One region of the Clostridium sp. 7_2_43FAA genome, then DNA from elsewhere that is predicted to be linked to it. Evidence: riboswitches for the same ligand, from Rfam matches in the RefSeq annotation. Region 1 holds a riboswitch; the other holds the start of a gene.
What was found. Region 1 has a riboswitch for fluoride ahead of CSBG_RS17290 (chloride channel protein). Riboswitches for the same ligand answer to the same signal wherever they lie in the genome.
Positions count from the first base shown of each region.

Region 2: it holds a riboswitch for fluoride, as region 1 does, so the genes downstream of both, CSBG_RS07805 (cation:proton antiporter) here and CSBG_RS17290 (chloride channel protein) in region 1, are expected to answer to the same signal.

Region 1 is NZ_JH815223.1:214,220-220,307, forward strand. It holds gene CSBG_RS17275 (PTS system mannose/fructose/sorbose family transporter subunit IID) at 1-576, shown strand, start outside; gene CSBG_RS17280 (PTS sugar transporter subunit IIB) at 589-1,065, shown strand; gene xylB (xylulokinase) at 1,121-2,575, shown strand; fluoride riboswitch at 2,633-2,705, shown strand; gene CSBG_RS17290 (chloride channel protein) at 2,768-3,997, shown strand; gene CSBG_RS18885 (CDGSH iron-sulfur domain-containing protein) at 4,038-4,733, opposite strand; gene CSBG_RS17305 (hypothetical protein) at 5,113-6,088, shown strand, end outside.
Region 2 is NZ_JH815222.1:1,326,260-1,332,347, forward strand. It holds gene CSBG_RS07800 (tetratricopeptide repeat-containing sensor histidine kinase) at 1-1,578, shown strand, start outside; gene CSBG_RS07805 (cation:proton antiporter) at 1,664-2,854, opposite strand; fluoride riboswitch at 2,904-2,978, opposite strand; gene pulA (type I pullulanase) at 3,173-6,088, shown strand, end outside.

The DNA of each region.
Region 1 (6,088 bases):
TATGTTTTTGGTTTAAACATAGCTATTGAAGAAAAAGAAAAGAATAATGCTGCTGAAGCAGTAAGTTCAATTAAGAGTGGTTTAATGGGACCTTTAGCAGGATTAGGAGATAGCTTATGTGTTGTTATTCCTTGGACTATATTTGGAGCAATAGCTGCAAATATGGCTATAGAAGGAAATCCAGCAGGAATATTCTTATGGATAGCAGTAAGTATTGCTATAAAAATGCTTAGTTTTCCTTTATTTAAAGCAGGTTATTTTTCAGGAACTAAGTTAGTAAATGCTTTAGAAAGTAAAATGAAATCAATTACTAAAGCAACTTCAATTTTAGGATTAATGGTTGTAGGTGGACTTATGTCTACTGTTATAAGAGCAACTGTAGGTTTTAGCTTTGTTCAAGGTGAAATTGAAATGACTGGACAAAGTATATTAGATCAAATAATGCCAGGATTAATTCCAGCGGCTATAGTTGGCTTAATGTATTATTTACTAGGTAAAAAAGTTAAACCAACATATTTAATATTATTAGTAATAGTAATGTCAATAATTTTACATGCACTAGGAGTACTTGTTTAGGGGGGATAATAAATGAAAGGGATAATTCATATAAGAATAGACGATAGATTAATACATGGCCAAGTTGCTACAATGTGGACAAACAATTTAGGAGCAACTAGAATAATGGTTATTAATGATGAGGTAGCTAATAATGATTTGCAAAAATCAGTATTAAGAATGGCAGCACCATCAAATGTAAGTACATCTATAATAACTAGAGAAACAGCTTTAAAAAATATTTCTTCAGGAAAATATGAAGGACAAAAAGTGTTTATTGTTGTAAAATCACCATTAGATTTACTTTATCTTGTTAAAAATGGATTAGATATTAAGAAGATTAATGTAGGTAATATGTCTTCTAAATCAAATACAGAAGTTATAAGACCATCTGTAAGTGTTACACCAGAAGAAAAGGAAGCATTTAAAGAATTAATAGATAGAGGAGTTGAAGTTACAGCAATAATGACTCCTACAGATCCATTAGTTTATTTAAAGGAGTATCTATAAGATTTAAGGGAGACAATAAAGTCTCCCTAATTTATTAATATAGGAGGATATTTTTATGGAATATGTTATAGGTTTAGATTTAGGAACAGGTTCTATCAAGGGGATAGCTTTAGATAAAGCTGGAGAAGTAGTATTGAAGCATTCGGAAAGTTATCCTTTATACAATAATAGAGATGGACATTCTGAACAAGAGCCAGAAGATTGGTATAATGCTTCAGTTAAGGTTTTGGAAAAGATAACTAATGATTTAGGTGGAGATGGATTAAGAGCTATAAGTATATCAGGTCAAATGCATAGCTTAGTATTATTAGATAATGAAAATAAACCTATAAGAAGAAGTATTCTATGGAATGATACAAGAACAACTAAGCAATGTGAATATATAATGAATAACTTTGGAGAAAAAGTAATTGAAATCACAGGGAATAAAAGCCTTGAAGGATTTACGCTTCCAAAGGTATTATGGGTAAAAGAAAATGAACCTGGAAATTGGGAAAAGACTAAAAAGTTCTGTTTACCTAAAGATTATTTAGTATTTAAATATACAGGTAACATATGTACAGATATATCTGATGCAGCTGGAACACAAATGTTAAATATTAAAGAAGGAAAATGGTCTGAGGAAATAGCAAATCTTTTAGATTTAGATTTAAATAAATATCCTAAGATATATAATTCAACTGAATGTGTTGGAGAATTAAATGAAGAATTAAAGGAAAAGTTAAATGCCAAAGGAAGTATTAAAATCTTCCCAGCAGGATCAGACAATCCTTGCTCAGCTTTAGGATCAGGAATAATAAATAAAAATAGAGATTTATTAAGTATAGGAACTTCAGGTGTATATTTAAAATATGAAGAAGAGTATAAGAACTATGGTGGAAAACTTCACATGTTTAATAATGTACTACCAAATAGCTGTTACTCAATGGGGGTAACTCTTTCTGCTGGAGATTCTTTAAGCTGGTTTAGAAATACCTTTGCAAAGGATAAAGATTTTGATGAACTTTTAAGCGGAGTATCTAATGTTAAAGAAGGATCTAATGGATTATTATTTGCTCCTTATATAGTTGGAGAAAGAACACCTTATGCAGATAGTAATATAAGAGGAACCTTCATAGGAATAGATAAAAGCCATGATTTAAATCATTTTGCAAGAGCGGTAATTGAAGGAATAACATTCTCATTAAAAGATTGCTTTAGCATATATGAAGATGATAGTGATAGAGAAATAATTTCAGTAGGAGGAGGAGCTAAGTCTAAGGAGTGGCTTCAAATACAAGCTAACGTATTTAATAAGAAGGTAATATCTTTGAAAATAGAAGAAGGTCCATCTCTTGGAGCTACAATAATAGCTGCTGTTTCATTAGGATGGTTCGTTTCTTTTGAAGATGCTGTAAAAGTAATAGTAAAAGAAAAAGAATGTTATTATCCAAATGAAGAAGCAGTAGAAGCATATAAAGAAATTTATATTCGCTATAGAAAAATATATGACAATATAAAAAATATATAGATAAGCATAGATTGATTTTTATAAGTAATAGTATTATAATGTTTAAAGAAAATGTGAATAATTTTTGGGAATGAAGTTCTCCCATGAGAAATCTAAACCGTCAAGTAAGACTAATGACTTCTATGATTTAATCGTAGAGTCATAGTCTTTTTTATTTTTTAAGAAATTAATCATTAGAAAGGTATGCGTAATATGAGAATTTTTAAATTAACAACTTGTACAATTATAGTGTCAATTATAATGGGAATTATATCAGCTATATTTTTAAGATCATTAGAATTCGTTACAACCTTAAGAGAGGGATTTCCTTATATAATTTTTTTAATTCCTATAATAGGAGTATTAACAGCATATACATATTCAAAGTATGGGAATGGATCTAATAGAGGAAACAATTTAATTATTGAAAGTGTTCATAAGGAGGTAAAAGTTCCATTTAGAATGGCATTCTTGACATTTATTTTTACTGTATTAACGCATTTATCTGGAGGATCAGCGGGAAGAGAAGGTACAGCAGTTCAAATAGGAGGAGCCTTGACAAATAAATTAGCTAACATTTTCAAAATGGAGCATAAGGAGAAAAGAATTCTAATTATGTCAGGAATAAGTGCTGCATTTGGCTCAGTCTTTGGAACACCGCTTGCTGGTACATTTTTTGGTATGGAAGTATGTTTTATAGGAAAGATTAGCTATGAAGCAATGATATATTGTTTTATAGGATCATATACAGCTAATTTTGTTACAGAATACTTAGGTATAAATCATGTAGGGCACTTAATAAAATCTATCCCTAATATTTCTGTATATACACTATTAATAGTAATAATATCATCAATTTTATTTGGTATTTTTGGAAAGATATTTGCAGAAGGAGTTCAGTTAGTTAAAGGATTTTACAGTAAAAATATAAAAAACAATATATATAGAGCAATAATGTCCTCAAGTGTAGTTTTATTAGTTATTATAATATTTAAATTATATAAATTTGAGGGATTAAGTACATGGCTTATTGATAGTGGATTTTCAGGTAATATAACTATTTTAGATCCAATAAAGAAGTTAATATTAACAGTACTAACATTAGGAGCTGGATTCCAAGGAGGAGAGGTTACTCTGCTATTTGATATAGGAGCTTCTTTAGGTGGTGCTATAGGTAATTTAACTAATATAGAGCCTTCATTATTAGCAGCTATTGGGATGATTTGTGTTTTTGGGAGTGCTACTAATACTCCACTTACTACAATTATGCTGGGAATTAATTTGTTTGGATCAGAAGCTGTTCCTTACTATATAATTGGAGCGTTTATTAGCTATTATGTAATAGGACATAATGGGATTTATGGAGCACAAGTTATTACTACTCCTAAGTTAAAAAGACTAGAAAAACATAAAGGGATATCTCTAGAGAATATAGAAAAATAATTTATAAAGGAAGTGTTAAGTACTTCCTTTATAAATTATTTTAAACTAGTTTTAAATGAGATCCATCACAAAATGGTGCATTTTTAGTATGATTACAAGCACATAAATGAGCTTTTTCAGTCTTTTTAGAAGTAAAAGTTAAAGGTGAAAAATTAGTTCCAACATGAGCACCGTTACAAAATGGTAAGTTAGAACTTTTTCCACATGTACACCAAAAGTAAGTTTGATTTTCTTTTAAATCAACTAATATAGGGTGTTTTTTAGCTACGGAAGACTTGTCCATAACAACCTCTTCTTTAGGTTGTTTAACTATTGAATCATACTCAGATTTTATTTTATCAGCAAGGTCCTGATCTTGTTTAGATACATTAAATAAATACATCAAAACACTTCCAGGAAAATCAACATCATCACTTAAATAAGTATGTTCTAAAGACTTTCTAGCTAAAGAAATAGTACAGTTATCATCATGTCCTTTATTACATTCTTTACATATCTTACAAACACTCGCAATACCTTTAGCTATAAGATTTTTATTGTATAATTTAGTATCGTTCTTTGGTATTAATTTTTGTCCATCAGCAATAATTTGAATAGAATTTGGATTTGAAGCTTTTATAGCATTTAAAGCAAATCCTATGTTACATTTTGATTTAATACAATCTTTAGTCTCATAAAATTTACATTCTGAACAAATAAGAGTTAAATTTTCTTCAGTATTTTCATAATAATTCATTGGTAACCTCCTTTATATTTATAATTTCGTATATAAAGTGATAATTTTAATAAAACTTCTATAATTTTATATATGAAAACTCCTAGTAAATATAATATTTACTAGGAGTTTTTTACTAAAATTCAGATTGTCCTGTAGTTCATATGTTAATATTTTATATGAAAATGTAGTCTTTTATAAGACTGTATTTTTCTATGTTTATGGGGATTTATATCTTATAGTATATTATATTTTTTTATTAATTATAAGGTTTATTGTGTTACAGTTGTGTTATTCATAAGTTATAAATATTATAATATTAAAGAATATTTAAATGTATTTGAAGTTATATTACAAAATATGCTATTCTAGTATATATATTGAATAATGAGGTGGCAATATGGATAAAATAACAAAAGGTACATGGATAATTAATTCTACTAAACATTTATTAAGCACTAAGCAAACAGCATTAGAATTGAATAGTTTTGAAGCAACTGAACAATCAGGAAAAGCTGGTATTCTATTAGGAAGGTTAGTTTCTGGTAATCAGGAAATTGTTGATAGAAAAAAATTAAGGGTATTTGCAAGACAATCTGGGATATCACCGGCAGAAATAGTAACATATTCTAAAATGTTAAAAAGTGCAGGAATGGCTGATTATAAAGAAGATAATTTAGGAAGAGTAAGTGAATTAGAAGTTTATTGTTTTTCTATGGAGCAGGCTATTAATACAACTTGTGATTTGTTTGATAAATTAGAGCCTGATGAGGGTGAAGTCGGAAATATATTATCTTTACAATCTACATATGAATTCCCACTTACAGAAAGTGAGCTTATTGAAGAAATAACATGCAAGGGAATAGATGAAGGCATAGTAAAAGAAGTATTAGAATTACAACAAACATTTGGATTAGTAAAGTCTGATAAGATTGATGATGAGTCAATTTATTATAATGAGTATGCTTTTACAGGAGATGCTATAAAGATAAAGAAAGCTATAAATAATCTAAAAAGTACTCAAAAAGACACTGTGGAACAGGTTTTAAATACAGTAGGCGCTTCCCAGGGATATTTATCAGATTTGTTTATTAAAAATAAAGAAATTGATGAGTCAATAGTAAGGATGATGGAAGGCGTTGGATTATTGGATGGAGTGACTGTCAAATCTAAATTTGGAGAAGCAACATTCTATACTACCCCACAGATAAAAGGACAGGGCGTGGGTGATTTCAATTTATCAACTGATGTTTTTCATAAGGCAAAAATATTACTTGGCTGTTTAAGGTTTGGACAGTTAAGATCTGTAAATGGTAGAGGCAAGATAAGAACTGATGATATGATGGTAAACATAATTAATAAGTTAACAGCTGGAA
Region 2 (6,088 bases), on a different contig from region 1:
TTTAATATTTATGTTTGTCTTGGAGAAGTATATTTTTCTATGAAAGAGTATAATTCAGCAAAAGATATGTTTATACAAGCTATAGAATATGCAAAGCTCAACAATAAGTATGATGAAATAGCATTTGGAATTTGTTATTTGAAGTATATTTTTACTATTGATAATAGATTAGGTGAAGCTAAGGAAATGATTATTAAAACAATAGAAGAATATAAAGATAATCTAAGTATGATGACAAAATTAATTTTAGTTATTGAGATATTAGAAATATATTTAAGTGAAAAAAAACTAGGTAAAGATGTAGAAAATCTAATTAAATATCTTGATAAAAATGTACAAAAATTAGATAAATGCAGACAACAGCAATTTAAAATAAGAATAAACATACAGATATGTAGAAAAATAGCACTTGAATTAGTTGAGGGAATCTCTGGAAGTGAAAAGGTGGAAATAATTAAAGATTTAATTAGTGAATGTGAAGAAAACTATAATAAATATAATAAGGATTTTAAATTTACTGATATAGATTATTGGATAGAAATAATAAGAGGAGATATTTGTGTATTAGAGGAAAATTACCAAAAAGCTTTAGAGTATTATAATGGTGCATTAAAAATATCTTATAGGTTTAACATTAAATACACTTTAAGAAGTTATCATGGAATTAAAGCAACTTATAAAAAAAGTGGTAATTATGAAAAAGCGTTAATGATAACAAAGAGAATGAATTCAATTTTAAAGGATATTAATCTAGAAAATGAAAAAAAGGTTACCAAAATAAATGATAGATATAATGAATTAAAATATTATGATAAAATAAAAGAACAGTTTTTTTCAAGACTATCATATGATTTAAAAGATCCTATAAACTCAATTTATTCAAGTGTGCAACTAATAGATACAATGAGCAGTATAGGAAGTAGTGAATTAAAGGAGTACTACTTAAAATATGAAAATGTAATAATTAAAAATTGTTTGAAGGTTTTAAAAACTATAAATAATTTAATTGATGCTGTAAAAATAGATGCACATGAATTAAAAGTAGATTTTAAAAATTTTAATATTGTATACTTAATTGAAGATATAATATCAAGGTCTGTTAAATATGCAAATATTAAAAATCAAAACTTAATATTTGATACAGAAATAGAGGAGTTAATTATAAAGTGTGATCCCAATTTAATTGAGAAAATAATACTTAGTATTCTTTCTAATATATTAATGGTGTCATTCGAAAAATCTGAGATATTAATAAGTGTTTTAGAAAGAAAACACTATATAAACATTGTGTTTAAATATAGAGGAAATGGTTTTAATAATTCTATATTTAATGTTTTTAATAATGATACAAAAAGTTGTCCTTTCAATACTTATGCTAAAGATTTATCAATAGCTAAATCTTTATTAGAACTTCAAAATGGTAAAGTATATGTTAATAATAAATGTGATGATGGGAATGAAGTGGTAATATTACTTCCAAAGTTAAAGTTTCAATATTTAAATAAAAATACTATTATGGATACTTATGATATAAATGATATAAATGTTGCAATGGAATTTTGTGATTTAATATCATAGCATATTAAATGAATAATAAAAAAGGCTATAGAAAATTGTATGGTTATGTAATATAAGCATACAAATTGTATCTATAGCTTTTATTTTATTTATTCTTTGAAATAGAGAGCAATTTTTTGTAAGTATTATCAATTAAAGTTGCTCCAAGAGGAGCAGTAATAATTATTGAAAGAACAGCTACAGTTAATATTATTTCTCCAGAAGCTAATCCCATTGACAAGGGCAATGCTCCAATAGCAGCTTGAACTGTTGCCTTTGGCATATATCCTATAGCGGAAAATAATCTTTCTTTAAAATTCATTTCAGTCTTTATCAAAGATAATAATACGCCAAAGATTCTAAATACTAATGCTCCTAAAATTAAAATAATAGTAATAATTCCGGAATTCATTGCGTACTTAATGTCTACACTAGCCCCAACTAAAACAAATAGAAATACTTCGGCGCCAACCCAAAGTTTTGAATATTTATTAGATATACGTCTGGCAAGTTTTGAATAAATCTTAAGTATAGTTGCACCAAGGCTCATAACAGCTAATAATCCAGATATAGGAATGAATCCTTTTAATAAATCTTCAACTGTAATAAATAAAAAAGATACACTTAAAATTATAAGAATTTTAATAGAATCTCTTATATGAATTTTTTTAAATAAATATACTAGAACAATACCAGTTAAAATTCCTAATATGATTCCAATGATAATAGATATAGGTATTTCTATTATGGAGCTTATTGAAAAGTTTGATCCAGTAGTTGCAATGCTTGTAAATGAAGTAAATAGCACAATAACAAAAATATCATCGACAGAAGCTCCAGCTAATATTAATTGAGGAATACTTTTATTAGTACCGTAACCTTCTTCCATAAGCTTAAGCATTCTAGGAACTATAACAGCTGGGGATACAGCAGCTATGACTGTTCCAAGTATTGCAGAATCTAATATAGGTAAATTTAAAAGTTTTGGACCGAGAATAATAAAACCTAATATCTCAAGGGTTGCAGGTATAAAACACATTAAAATTGCTGGTCTTCCAACTTTTTTTAAATCTTTTATATCCAATGCAAGGCCTGCACGAGTTAAAATTATTACAAGTGCTATTTGTCTAAGTTCAGATGATATGCCTATAATACTAGAATCTAATAAGTTAAGCATGTGAGGGCCTAAGATAATGCCTGTTAATATCATACCTACAAGGCTTGGAAGCTTTAGTTTAGTAAAAATAGAGCCAATAAATAGACCTAATAAAATAATAAGTGCTATGCTTGTTAACATAAAATCCTCCTTTATTTCTTATTAAAAAAAGCCAATGAGCTCTGCAAAAAAACTTGCAGAAGTCATTAGCTTACCAAAGCGGTTTAGACATAAGTCAAGGGAGAACTTCATTCCCTTAAAGTCTTTTAAATAATACCATATAAGTATTTACAAATCAATAAAAATATTGAATTGATATAATAGTTGTCATGAATTAAAAGAAAATTTAGTAAAGAGGTACATAAAGATGAAGTAGATAATGAAAGAGTGGTTATATAATTTTTTGAATTAAATAAGTTTTACTTATGATTAAGAAAAAATATGTAGGGGCAATAATTATTGATAGGAATAAAATATAATAGAAAGATTTTAGGAGTTGAAGGAATGATAAGCTATAGTGATAATATGACATATAATGATATAAGTAATAACAACTCTATTAAAATATATAATATTAATTCATTAGAAATAAAAGCATCTAGTAATGTGTTTCATCTAGATGAGGAAATACAATTAGTAGCATTGAAAGAATCCATATTTGGAATAAAAGAAATAAGAAATGTTTATTGGGAAATTGACTATAAAGGAAAAGAGATTACGCTTTCAAATAATATAATAAAAATAAGTAAGCTATTGAGAAAGAAAAATTCACTTAAAGTAACCTGTGTAGATAAAATTACAGGAGAAAGAGCTTGTAGAGAATTTTCTATTATTTTAAATGAAGTTGAAGGTACATTAATACATTTTATAAAAAATGATGGTGATTATTTTGGAAATGGATATAAATGGGATTTGTGGAGCTTTTCAAATGATGGGGTTTCATATGCTGTTGAGCTACAAAATAAAAGCGATTTTGGTAGATGTACATTTGTAAGGGAAGAAAATATAATTGCAAGAAGAAAAGCTTGGGGAGATAACTGGGGAAATGATTGGTCTGAGCAAACTGCAACGTTTGAAATACCAAAAGGAGTTAAAAATTGCTATATAGTTCATGGGGAAAATAATCTTATAACAAATTTAGAAGATGTAATTGAATATATGAAGCCTAGAATTGAAATTGCAATAATGGATAAGAAAGATAGTATTACAGCTTTTTTATCTAAAACACCTTTAGATGGAACTAAATTTTATATTTACATTAATGGTATTAAAGAAGAACATTGTGAGTACGAAATTGATAAATTATCTAAAAAGGTTGATTTCAAAAATTTAAATGTAAAAGTATCTCCAAGTGATTTAGTAGAAATAAGGGCTAGCAATACATTTTTACCTTGTAAAGTAACTATGAGGAATTTTTTAGATAGTTATTATTATGATGGACCTGATATGGGAGTTGTATATGATAAAGAAAATATATACTTGAGAATTTGGGCTCCTACGGCATTTAAGATAGATTTATGTTTATATGAAAATTGGTATGATATTAATGGAAATGAAAAAAGAGTATATCAGATGAAAAGAGAGGAAAAAAGCGGAACTCATTATACTAAGATTAGTAGAAAAAAAAATGAATGTGTATTTTATCTATATAAACTATATTTTAAAGATATAGATCGAAATGGATTAGAGTATATAAAAATAAATTATGCAGTAGATCCATATGCAGTATCGGTGGGAGTAAATGGAGAAAAGGGATTTCTAATAGATATAAATAATGTTAAATCAATGCCATTTGGATGGTTGTGTGATGAAAGGCCACAGCTTTTAAGAAAAGAAGATTCTATAATTTATGAAATACATGTAAGGGACTTTACTATAAGTGATGATAGCGGAATAGATAAAAATATCAGGGGTAAATATTTAGGATTGGCTGAGGAGGGGACTACTTATAAAGATAAGAAAAGAAAAATTACTGTAAAAACAGGAATTGATCATTTAAAAGAGCTTGGAATAACTCATATACACTTACTACCTGTATTTGATTTTGGTTCAGTTGATGAAAGAAAATCAAACAAAAAAGGTAATAGAAATTGGGGATATGACCCTAAGAACTATAATGCTCCAGAAGGTAGCTATTCAAGTGATCCATACGATCCAATATCAAGAATAATAGAGCTTAGAGAAATGATTAAAATTCTTCATAAAAATGGTATAAGAGTAGTTATGGATGTAGTATATAATCATATGCAAGAAACAAGAAGCTTAGATAATATAGTTTCAGCATATTATTTTCGAACTGATTATAGAGGTAGATTTACAAATGGGTCAGGTTGTGGTAATGAAATAGCAACTGAAAGACCTATGGTTAGAAGGTTTATAATTGATTCAATAAAACATTGGCTTAAAGATTATAATATAGATGGGTTAAGATTTGATCTTATGGAATTAATAGATATAGATACTATGAAAGAAATTGTAAAAGTAAGTAAAGAAATAGATGATAGTATATTAATTTATGGAGAGCCGTGGAAGGGTGGCGAATCGGTACTTTCAAATGGAACTTATAAGGGGAGTCAAAGAGGTGAAGAGTTTTCCATATTTAATGATACCTTTAGAGATTTTATAAGAGGAAATAATAGTCCATCATATGGATTTGTCAATGGAAATCAACATGATGGAGCCACAGCATGGAGCATAATAGAGGGATTAAAAGGATCTATAAATACATTGACATATAACCCAAGAGAAAGTATAAATTATGTAGATGCACATGATAATTATACTCTTTGGGATCAAATCGAAAAAAGCTTAACACCTGGAATTAAAGAAAAAGATTATAGAAAAATAAAAGACGAAAATATATTTGATAATCATTTAGTGAGAAGAAATATATTAGCACTTGCAATAATTTTAACAGCACAAGGAATACCATTTATACAAGGTGGAGCCGAAATATTAAGAACAAAAAACGGTGATCATAACAGTTATAAGAGCCCTGATAACATAAATGCAATATTTTGGAGATATAAAGCAAAATATATTGAAGTATTTAATTATATAAAGGGTTTAATAGAAATTAGGAAGAATTTTAAAGCTTTTAGGTTAGATAAGAGGGAAGAGTTAAATAATCTTGAAATTAGTTTTTTAAATGGAGAAGAAAATGTTGGAGTAATTAAATGGCATTTTAAAAATTTAAATATTATAGAAGAGAATATTAATGATTTAATTGTAGTATATAATGGAACTTCAATAGACGATTATGATATAAATCAATATATGCCAGTTTCAAAAAATGGAAAATGGAATATAATTGCTGATTTTAATAAAGCAGGAGTAGAAGTAATAAAGACAGTTAAAACATCAGAGGTTCCTAAA